Regions from separate parts of the Brevibacillus sp. genome, predicted to be linked through region 1. Evidence: a T-box and tRNA genes for the amino acid it is inferred to sense, from the RefSeq annotation. Region 1 holds a T-box; the other holds one or more tRNA genes.
The links. A T-box is a leader RNA that pairs with one kind of tRNA and senses whether it is charged. The one in region 1 lies ahead of DEP07_RS06970 (valine--tRNA ligase), so its partner is inferred to be a tRNA-Val.

Region 1 (7,937 bases):
ATGGACGAAGGCCAAGGCGTTCGCAGAAGCGTTTCGGAACAAACACGGACGCGAGCCGGGAGAAAAAAGATGGGTAGCAGAGTTGATGCAGCCGATGCTTCAGCGAATGGAGCGCTCTTCGGCCATGCTCACTCATCCGAGTATTACGCCGGAAACCGTCAGTGTGTCGCATCGGGAGCTGCTGCGGGACAATTGGGGCATGGTGAAAGGCGAGCTGTACCTGAGGGGCTTTTTCCGGCCAGCCTTGTCCGTTCAGCAAAGAGACGTGGCGAGTTTTCTGCGGGATCATTACTTGACGCATAAAGATCTGGGGCAAATTGACGCTTTTCTCGACGGATACGAGGAGGTCAAGCCGCTCACCTACGGAGATTACACCGTCATGCTCGCTTTTATGGCTCGTCCTCGCGAAGTGTACAAAAGCATGGAAGCCTACACCAGACGGATTGCGAACAGGGAAGAAGCATCGGTAAAAGCGATCGAGCAGGCGCTGCGCATTCAAGAGTCGGTAGACCAGTTGCTTCAGCACATTGCGTACCGGGCTGAGCAGACGAGGAGGGAGGGAGTAGATGAGCCGATATGACGATGTTTATCCGTTGTTTCAAGAGTACGATATGTACGCGCAGAGCATCGATCTTCTAAAAGAACCAAACGTATTCAAGGCGACGACTCCCTACGGCTCTTACGTCTGCAAGCGGGCGAACGTGTCTGCCAAGCGGCTCGTTTTCGTAAGCGACATGCTGCGCCAGCTGCAGCAGCGAGGCTGGGATGGAGCGGTTCCTTTTACGTATACGAAATTCGATGACCCGTTTATTGTGCTGGGGGATGCGGTGTACTATGTGACGCCCTGGCAGCCGGGGAGCGAGGAGTGGACAGAGCAGCCGCTGGCGTGGGCAACTCCAGCCATCGAGCGGCTGGCCGAGCTTCATCATCTGACGCAAAACTATCGCTTCGATGATCCGAGACAGGTAGAGCCGCTGATCGACTCGCTGCTGAACCGTTGGCAGTATTGGCAAGGCCAGATGGAAAAGGCGGCGGAAGTGGCGGGAGGGCGGCAGTATCCTTCTCCGTTCGACCTCGTCTTTTTGGCAAACAAAGCGTTTGTGACGGAGATGAGCCAGACAGCCACTGACCTTTTGACCGACTGGAAAGAACGGCATGAGACACACGCGCATTTTCGCCTGTCGCTGATTCACGGCTATCCGCACCCCGCGCATATCGTGCCGGATCGCTCGGGGAAGGGAAAGCTGCTCAATTTTGACCGAGCCAGCTTTGACACGCCTGTGCGCGACCTCACCCTGTTTTACCGGACGTATTTTCAACTGGCGGGGGATGAAGCAGGCGCCTCCCAGCTGTACCATCGCTACGCAGCCATTTTTCCCTTGCGACCGGAAGAAATCGAGCTGTTGGCAGCGTTCCTGTCGTACCCGGAACGAATCATGAGGGACATCGACGTCTATTACCACAATCGCAAAGATTGGAGTGAGCTGTACGCGGTGAAGCGCCTGGAAAAAGATATGGACCGTCTGATGCGGTTGCACCGTTGGGTCCAGCAAGCTTTTTGACGAGCAACGTCTCACAAAGGTGGGGCGTTGCTTTTTGCATTTACAGCCACTCCAGCACGATCGCCACGTACAAAAGGGCGAGCAGGCCGAGAAGGATCACGTCAAACGAGGTGGGAAACAGGACGGTGCGGATGAACTGAAAAATCATCAAGGGAATCAACACTTGCTTGCATCCATATTTGATTCGCAGGTAGGTAGGGTTGTACTTCCAGCGAAAATTCATCATCGTTATCACCTCATTTCAGCATATGCGAGGTGGGCTGGGTCAGTGCCTAGATTTCCGCAGCGAAAAAACGAGATTTCTTTCTTGTTTACGTATATTTGAACATATGGGTTTGAGAATGGGAGGAAACGGGAACGTATAGGGCAGGAAGGCTAGGACGAACGTGTAAAGGTGAGCGAATGATCTGGAAAATAGCACTCTACTTGTCAGGGATAGGTATAGGTGTGTATTTGATTTTCTTATCGTGCGGCTTGCAGCGGCAACCGCATAGATGGTTTGACATTTCTTTTTTGCAAGGGATCGGACTGATTGCCTGGGGACTTGGCAGTTTGCTCGTTCTTGCTTTCGCCTGGATCGGTCACGGGCTAGGGGTGCCGTTTTGTTCAGGGACTTATCTGGCGGGCATCGTTTCCTTGCTCTTTTTGCTTTTGACGCACAGACCGCTGCGCGCGAAAACGCAAATCAAGGGTGCCCAGCTTTTAATGGACTGGCAAATGAGCACAAGGCAGCACACAGGCATCGTGCAGGTGATTCTTCTGGTCATCACCGCTTCCTTGCTTGCGCTGCCGGAAATGCCGTTTTATGCTAAAGTAGGATTGGCTATAGCTGTTGGCTATACGAGCGTTCGGACATACTTAAACAATAGGGACAACCAGCATCTCATGTCGGAGACGCTATCGTCGGTCAGCTCTCTGGAATCGAGGCTTACCCAGCAGCTCGCCCATACGGAGTGGATGAACAATCAGCTGTCTCTCGTTGAGGAACTCAAGCAAAATTACGAGGAATTGCTGATTGCGAGCAACAAAATCAGCGTGAGCGACGTCCATTACGATAGCATTCACCGCATAACGACTGAGCTTGTAGATGTCTGGTTTCATCAAATCAAAACACTTGCTTACATTGGCATCAGTTGGGAGTCCGAGCACGGGGATGTTTATTTTCACATGGAGCGGGGCAGACGCGACGACCATGGCGCTGCGCACTTTGTCGAGGAGCGGATTGTCGTCTCGGAGCAGTGGGACACCGCCAAGACACCCCGCTATGTCAGGCTGTTGGCTCAGACTGTATGCAACGAGTACGATATGGAAACAAAAGAGCTGGAGCAATCGTTTTTCCAACTGCTGCTCGTGACCGTGCGGGGATTGATCTTGCGCTGCCTGCATGAGCACCAGTCGTCAGAGCTGAAAGAGCTTGAGCTGGAGATGGGCTTGGCTCGCAGAATCCAGTCCATGCTGATTCCGAAAGAGGAATGGCGGGTGGACGGATTGCGCGCCAGAACCGTTTTTGTTCCGGTCACTTACGTAGGCGGAGATTACATTGATTTTGTCCCGATTGATGAACGCTACACTTGTTTTATTGTAGCGGACGTATCCGGGCACGGTCTGCCTGCGAGCATTTGGGCGACAGGCATTCGCATTGCCGTAAGGGCGGTGCTGCAAAACAATGCGTCGCCGGACGACATTTTGCAGCGGTTGAATCAGCTGCTGTATACTGATTTGGCCAAAACGCGCTCGTACATTACCATGCTGGTCGCCGTCTACGACTCTGTCCAGCACAAAATTTTGCTTGCCAGGGCAGGCCATCCGCAGCCGCTCTATTTGTCGGCGACGAAAAAAGCGGTTCTGCGCTGCAACGGGGGCGTAGGACTAGGGCTTTTGGCGGATAGCACCTATCAGCTTGAGGAAGTACCCTTGAAAGAAGAGGGTATACTACTACTATACACAGATGGATTATTGGATACGGGAAGAAAAGATGTGCTGCGAAGCTCTCACGGTTTGCTCGAAGAACTTGCTGTTCTTTTGGACGAGCACGAGCCGGGCAGTGAAGAGACGATTGAGCGTGTGGAATCGTACCTGTGGGCGATGATGCGCCAAGGCCAGCAAACCGATGACATATCCGTTTTGATTTTGCAGTTTCAGTCCGGCTCTTCTGCCGGACATAGAGGAAAGGAAACTCCTGTACTGTTGGGAGTACCCGAGCTGAAGCGCCCGTGAATAGGAGGATGAACGGTGATTCTGTGTGAACAGTGTCCGGACAATCCCTCTTGTCGCAACTGTCTTCTGGAGCTCCGTTCTGGCGGGTCCGCTCAAAAAGTGCTGCCGCCGCGCAAGGTAAAAGTGACGGAGCTTGCGACAATGGAAACAAGTCAAGCGCAATTGATAGCAGTCAGCCGGACAGCTATCGGCCTGCTTAGTCCGTCCAAACAATTGCATGGACGCATGGAGGTCGAGCTCGCTTTCGATTTTCGCATTATCGGCAGCGGGCTACAGGGAATCAACGGTGTTCCTTACTATGTCGTTGATATCGAGAAGGTTTTGCGCAAAGAAGAAGTTCTGGAGCGATTGCTTCTGGAAGAATTTCACACCTGGCATTTGCGTGGCGAATTGGACCCTACAGACGTATTAACTAATTGGAAGGATCGCGACGACGAGCGAGGACGGCTGATTAAACAGGAACTGCAAAAGCTGTCAATCCTGCGGCAAATCGAATCGATCTTCCTCTATCTTTTTGATGACGGAAACATCCGCCCGCTTGGATCGAGTCGGGCAGATCCGGATGTCGAGACACAGATGCAGCGTCTGATCAACGAAGCGGCTGTTCGTGGTGCAGGCGAATCGCTGCGGGAGCAGATCGTCAGCGGCGACGGGAAAAAAGTATTCGAGATGTATGTTTCCGATCTCCCGGACCGTACCTGTGGGATTGCCCTGATCGATGTCACGGCAGCTATCGCGGAAGAACGGATGAGAAAGCGGCGCGAATGGGAGATTTACCGCGATATTTTAGGGGTGGTTACCGCCGGAAAGCTGCTGCTGCTAAGCGACGAAGAGCTGTTTTTTTTGCTGCGGGAGGGCCGGAAATCGCTGGCGATGGACATCAAGGAGCCGGGCGATCTGGCTTTGCTCAGGCGAGCGTTCAAGCGTGCTCTTGAGCCGTTGGGGCTTGTTGCCAACCGATTGCTGCAATTTTTGGTGGCGGTTAACGAAGCGGCTTCGAATACACTCAAGCATGGAAGCGGTGGAACGATTACTTTGTACATAGCAAACGATTTGGGGCTTTGCCGGGTTGTCATTCACGACCAGGGGCAGGGGATTTTGCTGGAGGACTTGCCGCGAGCGACGTTGCAGCAAGGATTTTCGACGCGAAATTCCCTCGGTGCGGGCTTTCATGTCATGCTGCAATACTGCGATCGCATTTATTTGAGCAGCACAGCACAAGGGACCAAGCTTATTTTGGAGAGTGCGTTGCCAAGCTGATGAACATTGGGGAAAATACCAAATGTTTGCAAGTGGAGTGAACCGGGTAACATGAGAGAGAGAAAAGAATCAGGTGTACCGATACCTATTGAGAGGAGTTTGAGCATGGACTACCGAGCAACAGAGACGAACGGACAGGCGACGCTGTTTTTCGCTGGAGAGCTGGACATGGCGGTGGGAGATCGAGTGGGTGAACTGCTCCAGCAATACGGAGGGCGAAACCATTCCGTGACTGTCGATTTTCATGGTGTATCCTTTGTAGATTCTTCCGGTATTGGCAGTCTGTATTTCACAACGAAAGAATTGCTTGCCTCTGGCAAACAGGTAGAGATTGTCAATGTCCGGGAAGAAATTTTGGACATTTTAAGTGTACTGGGCTTTACCGAGGCGCTGGGCATTACGGTCGGAAAAGTAGGCGAAACCGGGTTTGACGCCAAACAGCGTGATTGTATATAATAAGCAAAGGCAATGATCCCACAACTACATATCGTATCAATGATGATCGGGAAGAGTAGGTCAGGAGCCCTTTTACAGAGAGGAGAATCAGTTGCTGGAAGATTCTCTAAGGAGACAATGGACTGAAGGTCGCCCGGGAGTTGTTTTTGGTGAACACGATGTGTCTAGCCGAAAGCGGTTCGCAGCCGTTATCTTGTTTGAGGGAACTTGCGATGGGCAGTTTTGCCTGTCGTCTGTTAACAAAGGTGGTACCGCGAAATGAAATCCTTTCGTCCTTTGGATGAAGGGTTTTTTTATTTTTTCTAGAGGAGGACCTAACTATGTCAAATCAGCCAACAACCGACATCGACCAATTGCTGCCGAAGAACTACGATCCGAAGGCAGCAGAGAGCAAATGGTATCCGTACTGGATCGAAAAGCAGTTTTTCAAGGCGGAACGCGACCCGGCGAAGCGTCCGTTCACAATCGTCATCCCGCCTCCGAACGTAACAGGCAAGCTGCATTTGGGCCACGCGCTTGATACGACGCTTCAAGATATCATCACGCGCGCCAAACGGATGCAAGGGTACAGCACGCTGTTCTTGCCAGGGATGGACCACGCAGGGATCGCCACACAAGCCCGTGTAGAAGCGACTTTGCGCGAAGAAGGAATCTCCCGCCACGACCTCGGCCGTGACAAGTTCATCGAAAAAGTATGGGAATGGAAGCATATTTACGCTTCGCACATTCGCGAGCAGTGGGAAAAGCTCGGTCTTGCCCTGGATTACTCCCGCGAGCGTTTCACGATGGATGAAGGCTTGTCCAAAGCGGTGCGCGAAGTATTCGTCCGCCTGTACGAAAAAGGGCTGATCTACCGCGGCAACCGCATCATCAACTGGGACCCGGCTGCCCGTACGGCTCTGTCCGATATCGAAGTTATTTATAAAGAAGTAAAAGGCGCGCTTCACCACATGCGTTATCCGCTGGCTGACGGTACTGGCTACATCGAAGTAGCGACCACTCGTCCGGAAACGATGCTCGGTGATACGGCAGTCGCTGTCCATCCGGAAGACGAGCGCTACAAGCATTTGATCGGAAAAATGGTCATTTTGCCGATTGTCGGCCGGGAAATCCCGATCGTAGCAGACACGTATGTCGATCCCGAGTTCGGTTCCGGCGCGGTAAAAATCACGCCTGCGCACGATCCGAACGACTTTGAACTGGGACTTCGCCATCAGTTGCCGCAAATCGTCGTCATGGACGAAACCGGAACGATGAACGAACAGGCAGGCATTTACAAAGGTCTGGACCGTTTTGCGTGCCGCAAGCAAATCATTAAAGATTTGACAGAGCAAGGCGTAATGTTCAAGGTAGAGGAGCACATTCACCAGGTAGGTCACAGTGAGCGCAGCGATGCTGTCGTGGAACCGTACCTGTCTACCCAGTGGTTTGTAAAAATGCAGCCATTGGCTGACCTGGCGCTTGCCAACTCCAACAGCGAAGAAAGCGTCAAGTTCGTTCCGGAGCGCTTCAAAACGAACTACTTGCGCTGGATCGAAAACATTCGCGACTGGTGCATTTCCCGCCAGCTCTGGTGGGGTCACCGCATTCCTGCCTGGTATTGCGCAGATTGCGGGGAAACCGTCGTATCTCGTGACGATGTAAGCGAATGTCCGAGCTGCCACAGCCACAAGCTGGAGCAAGACAACGACGTTCTCGATACGTGGTTCTCGTCTGGTCTGTGGCCGTTCTCCACGCTCGGCTGGCCGGAAGAATCCGAGGACATGAAGTATTTCTACCCGACCAATGTACTGGTTACCGGATATGACATCATTTTCTTCTGGGTAGCGCGCATGATGTTCTCCGGTCTTGAATTTACCGGAAAAAGTCCGTTTGAATCCGTGCTGATTCACGGCATTATCCGCGACTCCGAAGGCCGCAAAATGTCCAAGTCGCTCGGAAACGGTGTCGATCCGATGGAAGTGATCGAAAAATACGGCGCGGACGCTCTGCGTTTCACACTGGCAACAGGAAACTCGCCAGGGAACGACCAACGCTTTTACTGGGAAAAGGTGGAGGCAAACCGCAACTTCGCGAACAAGATTTGGAACGCCTCGCGTTTTGCCCTGATGAACTTGACCGGATTCACTTACGACGATATTGATCTCAGCGGCGAGCTGTCGACGCCAGACAAGTGGATTCTCTCCCGTCTGCAAGCGACGATCGCTGACGTGACGCGCCTGTCCGACGCATTTGAGTTTGGCGAAGCGGGCCGCGTGCTGTACAACTTCATCTGGGATGACCTGTGCGACAGGTACATCGAGATGGCGAAGCTGCCGCTCTACGGAAACGACGAAGCAGCGAAGAAAACGACCCAATCGGTACTCGTTACCGTGCTGGATCAAACACTCAAACTGCTGCACCCGTTCATGCCATTCATCACTGAGGAAATTTGGCAGGCGT
Region 2 (7,937 bases), on a different contig from region 1:
CGCCGAGCGAATGGCGAAGGAATGGATCGCAGCTGGTCTTATCGACAAATTGCATGTGAAGTCGTTATTTTATCAATTCGTCTACGAAGTCATGCGACAGCTCGACCAGCAAGGAATCGAGCCGATCAAGCCGGACCCGGTCACCCAGGCGGTGCTGTTCATGAACCAGCATTACGCCCGGCCGATTACGCTCGAATCGCTTGTGGAGATGCTCGACTGCAATCCGCGCCAATTTTTGCGCTGGTTCAAGCGACGCTACGAGACGAGCCCGATCGATTACTTAATCCAGCTTCGCATGACGAAAGCGAAAGAACTGCTGCTTGGGACAGATTGCACGCTTAAAGAAATTGCCGAAAGCGTCGGTTACCCGGACAGCTACTATTTCAGCCGCCAGTTCAAAAAAAACGAGGGCGTTTCGCCGACCGCTTTTAAAGAAAAGGCGCTGAAACAGGAGCAACGTCTAAAAAATCCATCCTTCCTGTCCACATCTCCCATTGTTGCGCGAGAGCTTCAACGGTATAGTGTTCATGTAATTGATAATCGTTATCAACATGAGAGAGAGGGACATTTATCGATGCGTAGAAAGACCAGAACATCTTTAGCCGTTACACTGCTCTTTTGCTTCGCTTTGCTGCTAAGCGCATGCTCCGGAGGTACGACAAATCCGGGTACGGGGGCCAGCGGGACGGCAGGACAACAGCAAAATACAGAGGCGACAGCCCCGGCGTCCCAGACTTCGTCGGATAAAGAAGCGCCCCGCGTCATCAAGCACGCGATGGGCGAAACGACAGTGAACGGCACGCCGAAGAGAGTCGTCATTTTGACAAACGAAGGTACGGAAGCGCTGCTTGCTGTAGGCGTGAAGCCGATCGGCGCCGTCCAATCGTGGGTCGGCTCGCCGTGGTACAACCATATCAAGGACGAGATGCAAGACGTCACGGTCGTCGGCGACGAGTTGCAGCCGAATATCGAGATGATCGCAAGCTTGAAGCCGGATCTCATTATCGGAAACAAAGTCCGGCAGGAGAAAATATACGAGCAGTTGAACCAGATTGCGCCGACCATATTCGCGGCTGACCTGGCTGGCGACTGGCAAATCAATTTCAAGCTGTACATGGAAGCGATCAACAAGAAGGACGAAGGCGAAAAAGCGATGGCGGACTTCAACAAGCGCGTTGCCGACGTGAAGGCGAAGCTGGGCAGCAAAGCGGCAACAAAAGTGTCGGTCGTCCGCTTCTCCGCGTCGCAGGTGCGGATTTACCAGAAGCAGACATTCTCCGGGGTGCTGCTCGATCAACTCGGCATCGCTCGCCCGCCCGCTCAGGACAAAGATTCGTTCATCGAAGTGATGACGAAGGAAACGATCCCGAGCATGGACGGAGACGTCATGTTTTACTTCGTGTCGGAGCAAGCCGGGAAAAACGATGCGGCGAAGGTTGTGGAGGAATGGAAAAACGACCCGCTGTTCAAAAACTTGAACGTTGCCAAAGCGAACAAGGTGATCCAGGTAGACGAGGCGATCTGGAACTCGGCAGGCGGCTACAAGGCGGCGAACTTGCTGCTCGATGAGCTGGCCGCTTATTTCGAAGTGAAGTAACATAAACGCTGGCTGGCGTCGGCTTGAAGCTGACGCCGGTTTTTTTCTTGTTCAGAACACGAAAAGAGGTGAAGGACAATGGGATAGTGATGCAAAGTCGCAGGCGGAAATGGAAATGGATCGGGCTTGCCGTCGGGTGTGCGATCCTTCTGCTCGGGATGCTGGCCAGCGTCCTGTTCGGGCTGCAACAATTCGGCCTTCGCGACATCTGGCTCGCCTATACACAGTTTGACGGCTCCAACGAGCATCTGATCGTGACGACTACGCGTGTTCCCCGGGCGCTGATCGCCGCCGCCGTCGGAGCGAGCTTGGCCGTTGCCGGAGCGATCATGCAGGTGCTGACGAAAAACCCGATAGCCTCGCCTTCTCTGCTCGGGATCAATTCCGGTGCCGTTCTGTTTATCGTTATCGGACTTGCCTTAACCGGATCGTCCCTGCCGATGAGCAGCATGATCTGGATCGCGCTCGGCGGAGCGGCGATAACTTCCTTGTTCGTATATACGCTGAGCATGCAGGGGGGCGGCGGTTTCGAGCCGATCAAGCTGACGCTGGCCGGGGCGGCTGTTGCTGCCTTCGCGTCCTCGGTCACCTCAGGGATTATGCTCATTCACAAGCATTCGCTGGAAACGGCGCTGCTCTGGATGATCGGCTCTGTATCGGGTCGAGAGCTGGGCCATCTGCTGTTCGTCCTGCCGTACTTGTGCGTCGGCTGGCTCCTCGCAATGCTGATCGCAGGCTCCCTCAATGTGCTGGCGCTAGGCGACGACAACGCCAAGTCGCTCGGTCAGCGGCTGACACTGATCCGGGCCGCCTCCGCGCTCGCAGTCGTCCTTCTGGCTGGCAGCTCCGTAGCGGCGGCGGGACCGATCGCCTTCGTCGGACTCATCGTGCCGCATCTGTGCCGATACGCGGTAGGCAGCGATCACCGCTGGCTGCTTCCTTACAGCGCCTTGACCGGAGCGATTTTGCTGGTAGCGGCTGACCTCGCCGCGCGCTTCGTCCTTATGCCGAAAGAAGTCCCGGTCGGCGTGGCGACGGCGCTGATCGGCGTTCCGTTCCTGATCTTCGTGGCGAGAAGGAGGAAGTCATGAAGAGACGTCCGACATGGAAAAATGCGACGATCGTAAGCTCGCTTGCCGTTGCGGCTTTGATCCTCGCCGTCTTCTGTCTGTCGCTCGGCAGTGTATCCATTCCGATTCGGGACGTGGTCCTGTCGCTTGTCGGCATGAACGGCGAAGGAAGCGATCTGATTATTACACAGTTTCGTTTGCCACGCATCGTAGCGGCGCTCCTGATCGGCGCGGCATTGGCTGTTTCCGGCAGCCTGCTGCAAGGAGTGATCCGCAATCCGCTCGCTTCTCCGGACCTGCTCGGCGTTACGGGCGGCGCTTCGGTAGCAGTGGTCGCTTTTATGACCGCCTTTACCAGCTACAGTATTCATTACGTGCCGATCATCGCGATCGCAGGGGCATTCGCCGCTGCTTCGGTCAACTACTCGTTCGCCTGGAAAAAGGGAGTCACTCCGTCCCGGCTCGTGCTAATCGGTATCGGCATCTCGACGGCGATGAGCGCCTTGACGATGTTTTTGCTGCTGAGCGGCCCCGCCTATCTCGCAGCCCAGGTGCTGAACTGGATGACGGGCAGCTTGTACGGGACGAACTGGAGCTATATCAAGGCCATCTGGCCGTGGATCGTCGCTTTGATCCCGCTGTCGCTCTTGTATGCGAAAGAGCTGGACATTCAGGCGCTCGGCGAAGAAACAGCGATCGGTCTCGGCAGCAGACTTCAGATGAGCCGAATGGTCGCGATGCTGCTCAGCGTCGCCCTCGCCGGGGTAGCGGTCGGCATCGCCGGAACGATCTCCTTCATCGGCCTGCTTGCCCCGCATATGGCGAGAAAGCTCGTCGGCAATCGCTACGGAATCGTCATCCCGACGGCAGCGCTCATCGGCGCAATCGTGCTGCTGCTTGCCGATCTGGCGGGACGAATGCTGTTCTTGCCGCTCGATATTCCTGCGGGCGTATTTACCGCCGGAGTGGGCGCTCCGTTTTTCCTGTACCTCCTGTTCAGGCGCAAACGGCCAGGGGCATGATCGGCAGAAGCGAAAAGGAGTCGGAGGCTGGTCCCCCGGCTCCTTTTTCTGTATGGATGGGATTTTTGTTTTGCATGGCCAAATGCTTGTACATGATTTGGAAATAGCAAAAAGGCTCCTGTTCTGCCAGAAACAGCAGAACAAGAACCTTTCATTGATAAAGCGATGCGGTCGAGAGGACTTGAACCTCCACGGTGTTGCCACCACTAGAACCTGAATCTAGCGCGTCTGCCAATTCCGCCACGACCGCGTATGAAAATGGTGGAGGCTGACGGGATCGAACCGCCGACCCTCTGCTTGTAAGGCAGATGCTCTCCCAGCTGAGCTAAGCCTCCACAATACCCCGACTTTCGCCGGGGCCCCAACCAGTTGTTGGGCTTCTAAGTGACCCGTAGGGGATTCGAACCCCTGTATGACAGCGTGAAAGGCTGCTGTGTTAAACCGCTTCACCAACGGGCCAAGATGGCGGATGGAGTGGGATTTGAACCCACGAGACGGGTCGACCCCGCCTACACGATTTCCAATCGTGCTCCTTCGGCCGCTCGGACATCCATCCATCTGTATCACTTGCCGAGCTGTACAGCTCAGGCAAGAATTAATCTATCATATCTAGCAAACGATTACAAGATATATTTTAAAATTTGTGGGAATTGCCTAAAGCAAGTTTCTCCCTCCGCCAATATGCTACCAGTAATCATCTATGTTGCGGAGTGATGACAGGTGGGCAGAAGACGACGGCGGGCAAGACGTATCCCTTGTTTGTACGGAAATTGGTGCGGGCCAGGCTGCTCTGGACCAGGCGCCCCTATCGACGATATCGACCGTTGCTGCAAAAAACATGACTACTGCTACCAGAAGCGCGGCTACTTTTCGTGCAGCTGCGATCAGGAGCTGCTGCGCTGTTTGCAGGACAAGATCGATATGAGCACGGAAAAAGGCAGGATGGCTGCGATGATTTCCGCCTATTTTTCCCGATCGAAGTGTATTCCTGACGACATGAAGTAGCCTTTTTACGAATTGTCATTCTTATCATTCTTTATACAAAAAACGGTAACTACTTGGACATAATTCCGCCATATTTCCCGTGATTTTCCTTGGCTTTTTTTGGTACTCTATTGAATGTCCAAGGAGGTTACACGCCGTGGAAGTACACATATGCACCGACGCCCGTGCTGCACTGTCGCTTAAAAGAGAAGTGATCTGCCATGGGATTTCCTGCTTTTACGTCCGCAAGTTTGAAAATGATCAAGTAGAATTTGTATTCCTAGCGCTCTCGGAGCACCAAAAGAAGCTCTTATGCTATACGCTGCGAAATTACAGCTACGCCCTAACTTATCTAGCCTAATCATAGCCATACAGTCGCGATCATTTTCGTCCCCTGGAAAACAGGGGATTTTTTCATTCCCAAAGCACATGCCCAAGCGGTGAGACGGGAAGAAGCTGCTCTTCCCGCCCCACCCAAGGCAACTTGCTGCCAAAATCCGGCTTCTCGGCTTCCGAACAGCGACGAGTCTGCTTTCGGTTCTTACAGCTTATGCTGTTCGATCTTGCCCAGCCGATGGATATCGTCGGCCGATACGGAGGACAGCGCATCCAAAAACTGAATCTGGAAGCTGCCCGGACCGTCTGCCGCCGATTTTTCCGCTGCTTTTTGCGCAGCCACACCGTATGCGACGAGCGCAGCAGCCCCAGCCGCCAACGTGTTTTCGGCAACAGCGGCAAAAGCCCCCATGACGGAAGTCAACAGGCAGCCTGTTCCCGTCACTTTGGTCAAGATCGGATGGCCGTTGTCGATGGCGTACACCGTACTGCCATCTGAAATGACATCCACCTTGCCCGTGATCGCCACTACCGTCTCCAGCTTCTCGGCAGCTGCTTTGGCGAGCGAAGCGACATCTCCGCCTGCCTCGCCTGCGTCCACGCCTTTAATCTCCCACGATTCCCCGATGACGTTGGCAATCTCCGCCGCATTTCCGCGAACCAGGGCGATATCTAGCTCGCGCACGATTTTTTGTGCCGTTTCGGTTCGATACGGGGTTGCTCCTGCGCCTACCGGATCGAACAAGACCGGAACGTGGTGCTGATTGGCCGATTTGCCCGCAATCAGCATCGCCTTTACTTCCCGCTCGCTCAAGGTGCCCATGTTCAGGACGAGTGATCCCGCGATTTTCGCCATGTCCGCCACTTCTTGCTTCGCATAAGCCATGACGGGAGATGCTCCGAGCGCGAGCAAGCCATTGGCTGTAAAGTTGGTCACGACAACGTTGGTGATGTTGTGCACAAGCGGATTGCGCTCCCGTACTTTTTCAAGCAGTTCACTGATCGCTTCAAGCTTCACGTTCGCCTTCCCTCTCTTTCTTATCTACAGAGCGGGGAACCATCTTGAACACTTCCACGATTTTCCCCAGCTCCGGATGATCCTGTCTTACTCCTATGATGATATAGGAATGATGCAAGACAGGCAATTCAGGCGAGCTGGCAACCACCTTCCAGAGCGTGTCCGTATCGTCCCGCACCTTTGCCAAAAAAGAAATGCGCCCCGCCCGCTGCTGCAAAATTTCAAAGTCCTCCAGCGTACCGCAAATCTTCAAACGTTCATCCGGATGCGCGATCCGGTTTTCCTCTACCCATTTTTCCTTCAATTCCTCGACTTTGAGCGATTTCCACCGATCAAGAAACTCCCAATCTTTGGAATGCGGGAAAATATGCTTCGTCTCTTCCAGGAAGGTGTTGTATTCTCCATGCAACTGATCGACGTATTCGTCCACATCTTCCGAGATGACGCGGATGGAATCCTCCCCGCAAGTGCGGATGTGATGGGCCAGAAACTTGAAGGACTCGATCATGTCAAAGTTCCCCCACCCCCAAGGCTGTTCGCCGAAAACTCCCCCCCGGGTTCGGCACTTTTGGCAGGTGAAGTAATAGTATGTAGCCATATTTGTTCCCCTATCTCCCCTATAATGTCTCCTTTTTGATATCGGTTGCACAAGCCATGCAATTTATGTTACATTCGAACCTATTTTGGAAAAATCAAAAGATGGCCCCCGCGCGACACCGGGAACCACCTCTTCTACACTCCTTTGATTGCGATCAGCGGCTTGCATTTGGCTACGACAGACGCCAATTTTGCCCCGACGACGGAATCGATAATTTGATCCACGTCTTTGTAAGCTTGCGGGCATTCATCCAAAATCGCTGCGAGCGAGCGGTGATTGACCATGATTTCGTCATCCTCGCCTACCCGCAAGGCGCGCTCGAACTGATCAATCGTCACGATTTCTTTCGTAGCCTTGCGGGAGCGCACGCGTCCTGCGCCATGGCAGATCGAGTAAAAGTTTTTCGCTCCGCTGTCTGCCCCTACCATAATGTAGGAAGATGTTCCCATCGAGCCTGGGATCAGCGCCGGATGCCCGGTCTTTTTGTACGCCTTCGGATTTTGGAAGTGGCCTGCCGGAAGCGCCTTGGTCGCCCCTTTGCGGTGGATCAGCATCGGCGTGTTGCGGTGATACTCCTGAAGGGCGTAGTTGTGCATCAAATCATACAGCACCGGGGTCGAAAAATCTTTTCCCAGCACATCCTGAAAAGCCCGTTCCACGGAGTAGCCGATCAGATGGCGGTTCGTAACGGCGTAGTTCAACGCCGAGTACATCAGGTTCAAGTATCTTTGCCCTTCCGCCGTCTCGATTGGCGCGTAAACCAGATTCGGCTCCGGGTTCTCGATCCCCCATTTGAACATCGCTTCCTTGAAGCTTTTCGTGTAATCTCTTCCCAGCGTCGCTCCCCAGGCGCGGGAGCCGGAGTGGATCATGATCACGACTTGCCCGTCGAACAAGCCCCATTCTGTGGCGATCTCCCGGTTTTCTTCCGCGATTTCGATCGCCTGGATTTCAATGAAGTGATTTCCTCCCCCCAATGTTCCGAGCTGACCCCACGCCCGCTGCCACGACTTGGCCGGAATGTGTGCCAACGCCGCATGATCGAAGGCAAATGTATGCTTTTCCACGTGTGTAAGCGATCGGCTCACTTCTCCCGGCTCGCCTGTCGGCTTCGCCAAATAAGCAGCCGGCAGTCCGTTCAGTCCATGCTTTACGACTTCCTCGATCGAAATGTCTGTAAAGTCCGTTTGTCCGCGCTCAGCGGTCGGCACGTACGCTTCTATCGCCTCGATCAGCTTCCGCTTCAAATTTTTGTCCTGCAAGTCGTCCCGGTGCAGCGGCGTCATATGCACACGCATGCCGCAGCCGATAT

Region 2: it encodes a tRNA-Val, which carries the amino acid that the T-box ahead of DEP07_RS06970 (valine--tRNA ligase) is inferred to sense. The anticodon was not compared.

The regions. Positions count from the first base shown of each region.
Region 1 is NZ_DOTK01000029.1:33,596-41,532, reverse strand. Features, by position in the region: gene DEP07_RS07000 (phosphotransferase) at 1-580, shown strand, start outside; gene DEP07_RS06995 (hypothetical protein) at 567-1,562, shown strand; gene DEP07_RS06990 (hypothetical protein) at 1,603-1,788, opposite strand; gene DEP07_RS06985 (PP2C family protein-serine/threonine phosphatase) at 1,965-3,779, shown strand; gene DEP07_RS06980 (ATP-binding protein) at 3,795-5,039, shown strand; gene DEP07_RS06975 (STAS domain-containing protein) at 5,145-5,495, shown strand; T-box leader at 5,529-5,775, shown strand; gene DEP07_RS06970 (valine--tRNA ligase) at 5,816-7,937, shown strand, end outside.
Region 2 is NZ_DOTK01000005.1:59,096-67,032, forward strand. Features, by position in the region: gene DEP07_RS01005 (AraC family transcriptional regulator) at 1-1,597, shown strand, start outside; gene DEP07_RS01010 (FecCD family ABC transporter permease) at 1,687-2,688, shown strand; gene DEP07_RS01015 (FecCD family ABC transporter permease) at 2,685-3,689, shown strand; tRNA gene DEP07_RS01020 (tRNA-Leu) at 3,856-3,939, opposite strand; tRNA gene DEP07_RS01025 (tRNA-Val) at 3,949-4,024, opposite strand; tRNA gene DEP07_RS01030 (tRNA-Glu) at 4,075-4,148, opposite strand; tRNA gene DEP07_RS01035 (tRNA-Ser) at 4,153-4,245, opposite strand; gene DEP07_RS01040 (phospholipase A2 family protein) at 4,410-4,694, shown strand; gene thiM (hydroxyethylthiazole kinase) at 5,215-6,027, opposite strand; gene DEP07_RS01050 (hypothetical protein) at 6,017-6,535, opposite strand; gene DEP07_RS01055 (RtcB family protein) at 6,760-7,937, opposite strand, start outside.